3 regions of the Rhizobium sp. BT-226 genome follow, and region 3 is predicted to be linked to each of the others. Evidence: riboswitches for the same ligand, from Rfam matches in the RefSeq annotation. Region 3 holds a riboswitch; each other region holds the start of a gene.
The links. Region 3 has a riboswitch for FMN ahead of OIU37_RS06175 (6,7-dimethyl-8-ribityllumazine synthase). Riboswitches for the same ligand answer to the same signal wherever they lie in the genome.
Positions count from the first base shown of each region.

Region 1: it holds a riboswitch for FMN, as region 3 does, so the genes downstream of both, ribB (3,4-dihydroxy-2-butanone-4-phosphate synthase) here and OIU37_RS06175 (6,7-dimethyl-8-ribityllumazine synthase) in region 3, are expected to answer to the same signal.
Region 2: it holds a riboswitch for FMN, as region 3 does, so the genes downstream of both, OIU37_RS10785 (DMT family transporter) here and OIU37_RS06175 (6,7-dimethyl-8-ribityllumazine synthase) in region 3, are expected to answer to the same signal.

Region 1 is NZ_JAOYTI010000001.1:801,842-806,314, reverse strand. Features, by position in the region: gene OIU37_RS04140 (SDR family oxidoreductase) at 223-990, shown strand; gene ribB (3,4-dihydroxy-2-butanone-4-phosphate synthase) at 1,056-1,691, opposite strand; FMN riboswitch at 1,818-1,968, opposite strand; gene OIU37_RS04130 (glucose 1-dehydrogenase) at 2,162-2,944, opposite strand; gene OIU37_RS04125 (SDR family oxidoreductase) at 3,218-4,006, opposite strand; gene OIU37_RS04120 (sugar ABC transporter ATP-binding protein) at 4,029-4,473, opposite strand, start outside.
Region 2 is NZ_JAOYTI010000002.1:131,372-135,844, reverse strand. Features, by position in the region: gene lon (endopeptidase La) at 1-1,467, shown strand, start outside; gene hupB (DNA-binding protein HupB) at 1,674-1,949, shown strand; FMN riboswitch at 2,072-2,226, shown strand; gene OIU37_RS10785 (DMT family transporter) at 2,318-3,217, shown strand; gene OIU37_RS10780 (esterase-like activity of phytase family protein) at 3,301-4,473, shown strand, end outside.
Region 3 is NZ_JAOYTI010000001.1:1,204,904-1,209,376, reverse strand. Features, by position in the region: gene OIU37_RS06190 (cytochrome b) at 1-389, shown strand, start outside; gene OIU37_RS06185 (hypothetical protein) at 379-576, shown strand; gene OIU37_RS06180 (VOC family protein) at 674-1,363, opposite strand; gene OIU37_RS06175 (6,7-dimethyl-8-ribityllumazine synthase) at 1,536-1,970, opposite strand; FMN riboswitch at 2,049-2,191, opposite strand; gene OIU37_RS06170 (SRPBCC domain-containing protein) at 2,437-2,883, shown strand; gene OIU37_RS06165 (GCG_CRPN prefix-to-repeats domain-containing protein) at 3,069-3,377, shown strand; gene OIU37_RS06160 (hypothetical protein) at 3,594-3,818, opposite strand; gene OIU37_RS06155 (adenylate/guanylate cyclase domain-containing protein) at 4,105-4,473, shown strand, end outside.

The DNA.
Region 1 (4,473 bases), 400 kb from region 3:
CTGATGCCAACGCAGGCATCGGGGTGGGAGTCCCAGCAAATCCCCGTTTTATAAGACGAATTCCGCTATTTCCGACGCCGCAATCACGGCGTCGATGGGGAAACGTCGTCGCGCCTGCCGGTTCGCCCATAGGCGTTTTTCTCGTGCTGCGCGGGAAACGGGTGGCTGCATCGTCTGAAGTTTGAGCATCTCAGATATCGCAACAACCCAGGAGAGACCGATATGACACTTCTCAACGATAAGATCGCAATCATCACCGGCGCAAGCTCCGGCATCGGCCGCGCGGCGGCGAAACTCTTTGCCCGGGAAGGCGCCAAGCTCGTGGTTACCGGCCGGCGGCAGGACGCGCTCGATGCCGTCATCGCCGAAATCGAGGCGGAGGGTGGTCAGGCCGTCGCCATATCCGGCGATGTCAGGGACGAGGCTCTGCAGGCAAGGCTCGTCGAGACGGCAGTCTCGCGTTTCGGCCGGCTCGACATCGCCTTCAACAATGCCGGCATCATCGGTGAGATGGGGCCGGTCGCCGGGTTGTCGCTGGAGGGCTGGCGCGAGACGATCGAGACCAATCTCACCGCCGCGTTCCTCGGCGCCAAGCACCAGTCGGCGGCGATGGGAAAAGGCGGCGGATCGCTGATCTTCACCTCGACTTTCGTCGGGCACACCGTCGGCATGCCTGGCATGGCCGCCTATGCGGCGAGCAAGGCGGGTCTGATTGGCTTCGTGCAGGTGCTCGCCGCCGAACTCGGAGCGCAAAAGATCCGCGTCAACGCACTGCTTCCCGGCGGCACCGACACGCCCGCCAGCATCACCAACGCGCCTGATGCCACGCCGGAGGTGCTAGCCTTCGTGGAGGGGCTGCATGCGCTGAAACGCATGGCGCAGCCCGAAGAGATCGCCAATGCGGCGCTTTTCCTCGCCTCCGACATGTCGAGCTTCGTCACCGGCACGGCGATGGTGGCGGATGGCGGGGTTTCGATCAACCGGACATAGGACGGGCAAGGGGAAGGTGTCGTCAGAGTTGCGGCGGGGCTATGCCGCCGCAACAAAGGCACCGATCAGGCGACTTCGCGTATGTCTCTTGCTGCCTGGCGGTCGAGATAGGCGACCAGGTCCTCGATGGTGACGAGCGGGAGGTTGTGGCGTTCGGCAAAGAGCGTGAGTTCGGGCAGGCGGGACATGGTTCCGTCGTCGTTGGCGACTTCGCAGATGACGCCGGCGGGGATCCTTCCGGCCAGGCGGGCGAGGTCGACGGCGGCTTCAGTGTGGCCGGGGCGGCCGAGGACGCCGCGGGGATTGGCGCGCAGCGGAAAGATGTGGCCGGGGCGGGCGAATTCGTCAGGCTTTGCGCGATCGTCGACGAGGGCGCGGACGGTGGCGGCGCGGTCGGCAGCCGAGATGCCCGTCGTCGTGCCCTTGAGATAATCGACCGAGACCGTGAAGGCGGTTTTGTGCGATTCCGTATTGTTGGGCACCATCAGCGGAATATCGAGCGCATCGAGACGCTCGCCTTCCATGGCGATGCAGATGAGACCACGGGCGTGGGTCATCATGAAGGCGATTGTTTCCGGGGTGACGGCATCGGCCGCGACCACGATATCGCCTTCGTTTTCCCGGTTCTGGTCGTCGACGACGACGACCATCTTGCCGCTGGCGATGGCTGATATGGCATCTTCAATTGTTGCGATAGTCATGCTGTCTGGCCTTTCAAGGGTTATGTCAGCGGGCTGACATGGTCTGCAAGGCTCAATCCGTGAGCCAGCCTTCTGCCCTTGGGCGAACAAACGTCAGCCGACTCCGGGATGGAGTGCGACTGCCCGTGTTGTCCTCTTCCATCCGGACTATACCGTCGGCTCCGGCATCTCACCGGATCTGCTGACCTTCCGACAGGAGGTGCCGGAAGCGCTCGCGGGCTCCAGGATTGCTCCTGATACCGCCGGTGGGGAATTGCACCCCGCCCTGAGAACATTTCAAAGATAGGATCAAACACAGGCGGATGGCAAGGTCACTCGACCGGGCGAAAATGCAAAGCTGCCCTAACGCCGATGGACACACTGTTCACACGGAGGCGACGACCGTGTCGCCTTCCGCGCTTCATTGGTGGTTTGATCTTTCCATGCATGTCGTTGTCCCAAAACCGCTGCGCAGTTTTGGGCGACCTGTGTCAGGACATGATCAGCCCGCCGTCGACATTGATCGTCTGGCCGGTGATATAGGCGGCGTCATCGCTGGCGAGGAAGGTGACCAGGCCGGCGACGTCTTCGCCAGAGCCGGCCCGTTTCATCGGGATGCCCTCGACCCATTCCTTCATCAATTCGCCGGGAGCGTAGTTGCCGAGCAGCTTGCCCCAGGCCTGGTCGTTATAGGCCCACATGTCGGTCTCGATGATACCGGGGCAGAAGGCGTTGACGGTGATCTTCTCGGTCGCGACTTCCTTGGCCAGGCTCTGGGTGATGCCGACGACGCCCATTTTCGAGGCGGCATAATGCGGCGTGTAGATGAAGCCGTCGCGCGCCTGGCCGGAGGCGGTGTTGATGATGCGACCGCCGCGCTTGTGCTTGCGCATTCTAAGAATCGCCTCCTGAGCGCAGAGGAAAACGCCCTTTGTGTTGACGGCCATGACCTTGTCCCACTCGTTTTCGGTCAGGTCCTCGACGCGGGCGATGGTGATGACCCCAGCATTCTGGATCGAGACGTCGACCGCGCCGAATTCCCTCTCGGCGGCATCATAGAGGGCGGTGACGCTCGCCTTGTCGGTGACATCGCCGATGAAGGAGATCGCCTTGCCGCCTTCGGCCCGGATTTGTTCGGCGACGCCGTGGACCAGGTCCTCATTGGCCGATACGACGAGATTGGCGCCTTCTTTCGCAAAGCGTTTGGCGATCGCCGCTCCGATGCCGCGGCTACCCCCGGTAATGACGACAGTCTTCTGCTCAAAGCGTTTCATGCTCTTTCCTTGTGTCCGTCGATAAACAGCAAATCTGGGTGCGACCTACCATGCGATCATTATTAGAGCTCAACCGGTTGTCGCAAATTCAGGCAGTCTTGAGCGCCGATGACGACGCGCCGAGCCATCCGCCCGTTCGATCGGCGTGAAGGGCGGGCAGACGACGATATCGCACGCCGTCATACCCGTTGGTCCCTTCAGCGCCTCGATCTCAGCCAGGGAGGAAGCGAGACCGTGCATTTTCCAGCGGCGGCAATGAGTTTTCTCATCGCATCACCAGCAGCAGAAACCGCCGTCGACGAGAAGATCGACGCCGGTCACGAAACTTGCCGCATTCGACAGCAGGAACACCGCCGGACCTACCATCTCATCCACCGCTGCCATTCGCTGCATTGGCGTCTGCTCTTCGAAGAGCTTGGTCTGATGAACCATCTCGGGACGGGTGTTCATGGGCGTTGCCGTGTATCCGGGGGAGATGGTGTTGACGCGAATGCCGCGGTCGACCCATTCCATCGCCATGGACTTCGACATATGGATGACGCCCGCCTTGGAGGCGTTATAGTGCGCTTGGCTCAGCCCGCGGTTTACGATCACACCGGACATGGAAGCGATGTTGACGATGGAGCCGCGTCCATTCTTCAGCATGGCGCGAGCCTCTGCCTGGCAGGAAAGAAAGACGCCTTTCAGGTTGATATCCATCAACGTCTGATATTGGTCCTCCTCCATCTCTTCCGCAGCGTTCGCGTTAGCGATGCCCGCCGCGTTGACTGCAAGTGTCAATGGGCCGAGATCGGCCTCGGTACGTGCTATTGCCTCTCCAAGGGAAGATTTGCTCGTGACATCCGCCGCGATCTGGATCGAGCGGCGGCCGGCGGCGCGAGTATGTTCAGCCGTCTTGGCCAATCCGTCGTCGGTTCGGCGGTCGAGCAGCGCCACGTCGGCGCCGCATTGCGCAAGGCCGATGGCAATGCGCTGCCCAATGCCGCTCCCGGCTCCGGTAACGATGGCAACCTGGCCGCTGAGATCGAAAAGCTTCGGGGCGTTCAGAGTGATGTCGGACACCGCTCTTCCTTTCTCTGTCTGTTTAGATAGTGGCTAGCTCCATGACCGAAACGTCATTCGCCTCGTCACGATTGAGAATGCCTGCCTGTTTGCCTTGGGCAAGCACGAGAATGCGATTGGAAACTCCGAGAACCTCCTCGAGGTCCGAGCTTACGACGATGACCGCCACGCCCCGTTTGGCAAGATTGACGATGATGTCGTAGATGCCCGCTCGGGCGCCGACGTCGATGCCTCTCGTCGGTTCGTCGAGTACGACGACCTTGGGATCGCGCATCAGCCACTTCGCGATGACGACCTTCTGCTGGTTGCCGCCGGACAGGTCCGAGGCATATTGCTCCGCACGGCCCTTTACGCCGAACTTGGCAACTGCCTTCTCCGCAAACGAGCGCTTGACGCGCGGCGTAATCCAACGCCCGCCCAGCTTGTCGAGATTGGCGTAGATAATGTTCTCGCTGATCCGGTGCCCG
Region 2 (4,473 bases), on a different contig from region 3:
GCCGAGAAGATCCTCGAAGCCGATCACTTCGGTCTCGACAAGGTCAAGGAGCGCATCGTCGAATATCTGGCTGTGCAGGCCCGCGCCACCAAGATCAAGGGCCCGATCCTCTGCCTCGTCGGTCCTCCGGGCGTCGGCAAGACCTCGCTCGCCCAGTCGATCGCCAAGGCGACCGGCCGTGAGTATGTCCGCATGGCGCTTGGCGGCGTTCGCGACGAAGCTGAAATCCGCGGTCACCGCCGCACCTATATCGGCTCGATGCCCGGCAAGGTTATCCAGTCGATGAAGAAGGCGAAGAAGTCCAACCCGCTCTTCCTGCTCGACGAGATCGACAAGCTCGGCCAGGACTATCGCGGCGATCCGTCCTCGGCCCTGCTCGAAGTGCTCGATCCGGCCCAGAACATGACCTTCATGGACCACTATCTGGAAGTCGAATATGACCTGTCGGATGTGATGTTCATCACGACGGCGAATACGCTGAACATTCCAGCGCCCCTGATGGACCGCATGGAGATCATCCGGATCGCCGGCTACACCGAGGATGAAAAGCGCGAAATCGCCAAGCGGCACTTGCTGCCGAAGGCCATCAAGGAACATGCGTTGCAGCCGGAAGAATTCTCGGTCAGCGACGACGCCCTGATGGCGATCAGCCAGCAGTACACCCGCGAAGCCGGTGTCCGCAGCTTCGAACGCGAACTGATGAAGCTCGCCCGCAAGGCGGTCACCGAGATCATCAAGGGCAAGACGAAGTCCGTTCATGTGACGGCCGCCAACATCGCCGACTATCTGGGCGTCCCGCGTTTCCGCCATGGCGAAGCCGAGGGCGAGGACCAGGTCGGCGTCGTAACCGGTCTTGCCTGGACGGAAGTCGGTGGCGAGCTGCTCACCATCGAAGGCGTGATGATGCCGGGCAAGGGCCGCATGACGGTCACCGGCAATCTGAAGGAAGTCATGAAGGAATCGATCTCGGCAGCGGCCTCCTATGTCCGCTCGCGCGCTGTCGATTTCGGCATCGAGCCGCCGCGCTTCGACAAGAGCGACATCCACGTGCACGTGCCGGAAGGCGCGACGCCGAAGGATGGCCCCTCGGCCGGCGTCGCCATGGCAACCGCGATCGTCTCGATCATGACCGGCATCCCGGTGGACAGGCATGTGGCCATGACCGGTGAAATCACCCTTCGCGGCCGTGTGCTGCCGATCGGCGGTCTCAAGGAGAAGCTGCTGGCTGCACTTCGCGGCGGCATCAAGAAGGTGCTGATTCCGGAGGAAAACGCCAAGGACCTGGCGGAGATTCCTGACAACGTGAAGAACAATATGGAGATCATCCCGGTATCCCGCATGGGCGAGGTGATCAAGCACGCACTGATCCGGCGGCCGGAGCCGATCGAATGGGACGGCACGGTGGAGACCCCGGTCATCGCAACGGTCGAAGGCCTCGACGAGACGGGCGCAACCATAGCGCATTGAGTGGCCTTTGCCACATTTATGCCCCATTGGCGCAAAACACGGAAAAAGGCTGGCGGAAACGCCAGCCTTTTTTGTGAAAACGTCATGTAGACGCTTGCTTTTCCTTGATTTGCAGGGCTTTTGGGTTTTCGGCGGGCCTGATGAAACCTATTCTGCGCCTAGCTTACTTTTGAGTCGTTTCATACCATTTAGAAAGGGGTGGAAACATGAACAAGAATGAACTCGTGTCCGCAGTCGCCGAAAAGGCAGGACTGACGAAGTCTGACGCGGCTTCCGCTGTTGACGCGGTTTTCGACGTTGTCCAGGCTGAACTCAAGAACAAGGGCGACATCCGCCTCGCGGGTTTCGGCAGCTTCACCGTTTCTCATCGCGCTGCAACGAAGGGCCGTAACCCGTCGACGGGCGCTGAAGTCGACATTCCGGCTCGCAACGTGCCGAAATTCACGCCCGGCAAGGGCCTGAAGGACGCCGTCAACGGCTGATCTGAGATTATCCACCAGCCGGAAACGAGACCGGCTGTGCAGGATTTGAGAGGGGTTCGGCTTTGCCGGGCCCCTTTTGTTTGGGCGGGTATTGCCGCCGCGTGGGCTTTGATCTACGACATTTCTGTTCTCAGGGCGGGGTGAAACTCCCCGCCGGCGGTAAGGGTTTCGGCCTGAGCCCGCGAGCGCCTCCTTCCGCGCCCATGCGGAGGAAGGGTCAGCAGATCCGGTGCGATTCCGGAGCCGACGGTTAAAGTCCGGATGGAAGAGAATGAGTGTCGGCCATGCAAAGGGCAGGGGTTGCCCTGTGTCGCTTGGTCGGGGTTCATGCGTCCTGATTTATGTTGGTCCCTGTTCTGGATAAAGACATGAATCAGACTTCCCTTGCAGTCTCGCCGTCCCGCGCCGTTGTCGGTGCACTCTGGATGGTCCTTGCCGGCATTGCTTTTTCGCTTCTCAACGTCGTCACCCAATGGCTGACGATGAAGCTTGCCTTCCCCTCGGCCTCGGCAGCCTTCTGGCAATATGGCTTCGCCTTCCTGTTTTCTCTGCCGTTCCTGAAGAGGCTCGGTCTTGCGGCGATGCGCACGCTCTATCCCTGGCGTCACCTCGCGCGCGTCGTGCTTGCCGCGCTCGGCGTCGAGGCTTGGGTCGCCGGCCTTGCCACAGTGCCGATCTGGCAGGCGATCGCACTGGTGATGACCTCGCCCTTCTTCATCATTCTAGGCGCCCGGCTTTTCCTCGGTGAGCGCGTCGGCCCGGCCCGCTGGGCTGCGACGGCGGCGGCCTTCACCGGAGCGATGATCATCCTGCAGCCATGGTCGGACGGCTTTGGCTGGGCGGCACTCTTGCCTGTGCTTTCGGCGCTGCTGTGGGGCGCCTCGTCGCTGATCACCAAGAGCCTGACGGGCATCGAACGGCCGGAGACGATCACCGTCTGGCTGCTCGTTCTGCTGACGCCGATAAATGGCGGGCTGGCGCTTGCGGCAGGCTTTGCAGTGCCGACGGGCGCAACCCTTGCCCTGTTCCTGCTGGCGGGGCTGCTGACCGCCGCAGCGCAGTATTTCCTGACGCTTGCCTATGCCGCAGCGGATGCCGCCTACGTCCAGCCGTTCGACGATCTGAAACTGCCGTTGAACGTGCTGGCCGGTTGGCTGTTCTTCGGTTATGCGCCGGCGGGCTACCTTTGGCTGGGAGCGGCTCTTATCTTGTCTGCTTCGCTGTTCATCATGCGAAACGAGATGCGCCGGGAGCGGAAACTCGCCTGACATGATCTGACGCAAAATGCCGCATCTGTCATGCCTCTGTCATGCCGCTCGCGCAGAAAACTCATGTTTCGAATGTTCGACACATGGGGGATTTCATGACAATTTCATCGCGCAAGGCAGCACTTGCTGCCGTGCTTCTCGCATCCGTTGCCTTTCCGGCCGCGGCCGAGCCGGTTTTCAACCGCATCGCGTCCTTCCCGGTCGCCGAGAACCTGCCGGCCGACAAGGACAAGCTTTCGGTGAGCTCCGCCGAAATCATCACCGCGACCGACGACGGCAACACGCTGATCTATAGCGACAGCCCGCTCGGCGCGATCGGCTTTATCGACATTACCGATGCCAAGGCCCCGAAGGCCGGTGGCGCGCTGATGATGGACGGCGAGCCGACCTCAGTCACCTCGAGCGCCGGCAAGGCGCTCGTTGCCGTCAACACCTCCGAAAGCAAGGCGAAGCCCTCGGGCCGTCTCGCGATCGTCGACGTGGCGAGCAAGAAGATCGAAAACACGTGCGATCTCGGCGGCCAGCCGGATTCGATCGCCCTCAACAAGGACAAGACGCTCGGCACCATCGCAATCGAAAACGAGCGCGACGAAGACGTCAATGACGGCAAGATCCCGCAGATGCCGGCCGGCGACCTCGTCGTCTTCCAGGTCAGGAACGGCACCGTCGACTGCGGCACCATCAAGCACGTGGCGCTGACCGGGCTTACCGGCGTTGCCCCGGAGGATCCGGAGCCGGAATTCGTTGCCTTCAACAGCCTGAACGAGATCGCCCTGACGCTGCAGGAAAACAACGAGATCGTCATCATCGACGCCAACACGGCTGAAGTGAAGACGCATTTCTCCGCCAGCAGCGTCGATCTCACCGGTATCGACACCAAGCGTGACGGCGCCCTGAAATTCTCAGGCGAAGCCAAAGGCGTACTGCGCGAACCGGACGCCGTGAAGTGGCTGGACGACAACCGCCTCGTCGTCGCCAATGAAGGCGACTACCAGGGCGGCTCGCGCGGCTTCACCATCTTCGACAAGACGGGCAAGCTTCTCTACGAATCGGGCGCATCCTTCGAACGCGCCGTCGCCCATATCGGCCACTATCCGGAAAGCCGCTCTGGATCGAAGGGCGTCGAGCCGGAAGGCCTCGAAGCCGCCAAGTTCGGCGACGACCAGTATTTCTTCCTGCTCGCCGAGCGCGCCTCGGTCGTCGGCGTCTATAAGGATACCGGCGCCGATCCCGAACTCGTCCAGCTGCTGCCGTCA
Region 3 (4,473 bases):
TCCACATTCCGATGGCCGTCGTCGTCCTGCTTCTCACGGCTCTTCGCATTGTCTGGTGGTGGCGTTTCGATCGCAAGCCTGCGCCGGCGCAGGCATTGCCTCGCTGGCAGGAGCGCCTGGCAGGCTTTGTCCACGTCGCCTTCTACATTTTCATTCTCGGCATGGTCGCCAGCGGTATCGGGATGATGATCCTCAGTGGCGCTGCTCCCGCCATCTTCGGGGCAGCCGGCGCCACGCTGCCTGATTTTACCGCCTATCCGCCGCGTGGCCCGCATGGGTTCGGCGCCTTCCTGCTTGTCGGCCTGCTGGTCTTCCATGCCGGTGCCGCGCTCTATCACCAGTTCGTCCGCGGCGATCACCTGTTGCGGCGGATGTGGTATGGCGGCTGAGATCCCGGCACCGTCGATCTCCAGTGGCTCGATGTCTGATGTCTGGCTTCTCGAAGATCTTTCGGACGGCCATGTTCGGGCCTGGCTCAGGAGACGCAGATCGCCAAGCCGAGCCGGCAAGGAGCTGGCCAGTGCCACGTCCAATTCGCTGATCAACGGTCAGCGGGACCGGCTCGACGGTTGGTGACCGCCGTGCACCAAGAAGGCGCGATGAAGCGCCGCGCCGATGCCGCCGAGACGCTTCTCAAATGATGTCACCGTCTGCGTGATGCCGCCGCCCTTGCCTACAAGGGCAGCTGCTTGCCGGCCTGTTCACTGACCATGTATTCGGCGTACCAGTCCGGCCAGTTCTCGTCGTGTTTGCCGCCGTTTCGCTTCTCGTGTTCGCCGTGCGCGGTCGCCGCACGGCGCATGGCTGACGCAAGATCGGTTGAGTTGGCGAATGTCGTCCCGTCGGCGTCGATGCGTCCTGGCAGGCGCGTGGTGACTTCCTGGAACAGCCAGCCGTTGCCATCGGGATCCTTGAAGGAGGCAAAAGAGCGGTAGCTGCGGTGATCGGGATCGCGGCCGGCAATGCGGAGCCGCCCGAACAGATAGGGTTCGTCCTTGCCGGCATAGACGCCGGCCGCGTCATGGAACACTTCGCTGACCTCGACGCCGCGGGCGATGAGATCGCGGCGGGCGGCCTCGATGTCGGAGACGATAAGATAGAGCCCCTGGGCGGAGCCGGGGGCTGCGGCGGTGACGTTCTTGCCGAAGATGATCGCGCAGCCGGAGCCGGGCGGGGTAAACTGGATCACACGGAAATCGGCATCATTGGCGAAGTCGGCGTCGAGCCGCCAGCCCAGGCCGTCGTAAAAACGTTTGGCGCGGTCGACGTCGGAAACGGGGATGACGACCACCTCGAGCTTGGTGTCGACGGGCCGTGTATTCGGGGTCTCAATGGGGGTTTCACTGCGCATTGCATTGCTCATCTTCAGCTCCTTGGGGTTTTGGATGCGTTAAGAATGGCGATACATGTCACCGCCAGTGGACCACAGCGCGGTGAGGGCGTCGAATCAATTATTCTATCGGTATTGAGTGGTCGACGGCGGGTTGACCCCGCCGTCTTCATCGGCTGTTGTTCTTCTGCTCGTCGAGCCGCTTTCACGCAGCGAGAGCGGCGCGGGTTTTGCCGATCGTCAAAGCCGCCTTTGCAGCCTCGCGCCCTTTCTCGACGAAATGTGCGCGGTAGATCTGTTTGTGGTGCTCGGTTTCTTGATACTGATGCGGCGTCAGCGAAACCGACAGCACCGGCACACCGGTATCCATGCCGGCGCGCATCAGCCCATCGACGACAGCCTGGGCGACGAATTCGTGACGGTAGATTCCGCCGTCGACGACGAAGGCGGCGGCAACGACAGCGGCATAGCGCCCGGTTGCCGCAAGATCGCGCGACAGCAGCGGCATCTCGAATGCGCCGGGAACATCGAACACATCGATCTGCTCGGGCGGAATAAGCTGATGGAACCCATCAAGGGCGCGGTCGACGATGTCGGCATGCCAGCTGGCTTTGACGAAGGCATAGCGGGTGGGTGTCACGGTAATCTCCTTTGGCGAACAGACACATCACCCAAGGCGATCACGAACGTCCCCGACAGCCGCAAGGGCGGCAGGAACGCACGTTCTCTTTCATCCGGACTATGACCGTCGGCTCAGGCATCTCACCTGATCTGCTGACCCTTCCGAAGAAGGCGCTCGCGGGCTCGCAATCTAAATTGCATACCGCCGGTAGGGACTTGCACCCCGCCCTGAGAACGGCGCGAACAATAGGGGGAAGGTGACGGGCTGGCAATAGGCCGAAATGCTTCGCGGCCAATGCAGGATCGGGGTCCCGACGCGGCGATTTCGTGTGTTGGTCGATCGCGACGGGCAAGCCCTCTTGCGGAGGATGGGCTTGCGCCTACATGCTGTGCGTGAGGACATTCACGTCAGAATAGCACGGCAGGACAGGCTGCGCCGTCTCCACCGGAGACGGGCAGGGCCGTGGAAACCACGGGAGAGTGAGATGCAAGACCCATTCGTCGTCCACCGTGAGGCGCATATCGCGGCGCCGCCGGCCGCGGTGTTCGCGTTGATGACCGACCCGGAAAAGATCCTGCGTTGGATGGGAACGGAGGCGCAGGTCGAGCCGCAGCCAGGCGGGCTCTATCTCGTCAACGTTACCGGCGCCCGCTTTGCGCGCGGCTCGTTTCGAGAGGTGGTGCCGGTTCATCGCCTTGCCTACAGCTTCGGCTGGGACGGCAGCGAGGTGGTGCCGCCGGGGTCGAGCCTGGTCGAGATCGATCTGATCGAACAGGGAGGCGGAACGCTGCTGCGGCTCACCCATAGCGGCCTGCCGAGCGCCGAGCAATGCGCCGGCCATGCGGAGGGCTGGGCACATTATCTCGGACGGCTGACCGAGGTCGCCGCCGGTCGCGATCCGGGTCCCGATCCTTTTTACGGCAGGACATGAACAATTTTTGCGGGCGGCGGGGCGGCTCTGAAGCGCTTGCCGTTGCGACAACAGCGGTCGGCGAGCGTTCGGACCGGCCGTGCGGAAGCGCTTCTTTTTCTCCCGCAAACATGAACGCGCAGTTCATCTCCAGTTCAATTTGGCGGTCATAAGGTATGGACGGCTGGATTGAAATGGAGTTCTCGATGAAGGCACTTTCTATCGCGGCTGCCTTGCTCGCTGGCAGCCTCTCGTTCGGCACAGCGCAGGCGATGCCGATTGGGACAATCAATGTCCAGAGCAATATCACAAAGGTCGACTACGCCTGCGGTCGCGGCTGGCATCTGACGCGCTGGGGCGAATGCCGGCGAAACTGGCGCCGCCCACCGCCGGTAGCTTTCTACGGTGGTCCGCCTCGCTGGGGCTGGGAGCGGCGTCACCGGGATTGGGATGGCCCGCGCTGGCGCCATGAGAGGCGCTGGGATCGCGACCGCCGTTGGCGGGATGATTACTAAACGTCTCGCTTAAAGCGCGTCGCGTCAAACCGGCGTCATGCGACGCGCTTTAAGTCTTTGATTTATGCATGTCGTTGTCCCAAAACCGCTGCACACTTTGGGCGACATGCATTAGATGGAGATGGACGAAGGCCGGAGCGATTTTCGCCCGGCCTTTTCTGATGAAACGCTTCGCCGACGCTGCCTGGCAACGTTCTCCGGATTGGTCCGATATGCTCAAATCTTGCTGACGAGCCAGTACTTGTCGTCGATCAGTTCTTCGAGCTCTATGGGATCCTTGACGCCGAATTCGAACCATTCGACGAGTTCCTTCGCCTTACGGCTGCTCTCGTCCGCCGTCAGCTCGACCTGATATCTTTCGCACCATCGCCGAAGGATCGACGTCAGCAGCGTCATGTCATTCCCATCCAGCGGATCTTTCGGCCAGAATATCGTACCCATCGCACCCCTCAATCACACGATGACGAACGACCTTATAATGGAATCAAAGCGGCGCAAGTTTAAAGTGTCCATTTTTCGTTTTCCACCGCGGTGAATGGTTTTCGACAGGGGCGTGCTGTCAATGTCGGGCGTCTGCGGGCGGACGCGCTCGAGACAACAGGCTGATCGATGGAAATGTCCTGACGAATGCCTCGAGAGGCGTCCTGACGGACGTGCGGGATGTCGGTTTGTCGACAACCCGGGGATGTCCTTGCGGCTGCACCGCAGGGCGTGCCATGATCACGGTATGGATTTGCCATCTCCCCTTGCCTGGCTGGTTGACGAGGCCGGAGCCTCGCCCGGTCCCGAACGGTTTCTGGCCGAACTCGGGCGCCGGCTGCTGGCCGACGGCCTGCCGCTTTCCGGCGGCACGTTGACGCTTTCGGTGCCACATCCGATCATTGCGCGGCGCACCTGGTTGTGGCGGGCCGAGACCGGTGCTGTCATCGAGGCGCTGGCCTTTGCCGCAGCTCCGCAGAGCAAGGCCGGGCGCGACTGGCTGACCGCGCTCGGGCCGGTATGGGAGGAGCGAAGAGGGCCTTCGCAGGATAGTCCTATGCTCGGCTGGGCGGGTATCGACAACGGGGCAGGGGCCGGCGGATTCGCTCCGGCCGAA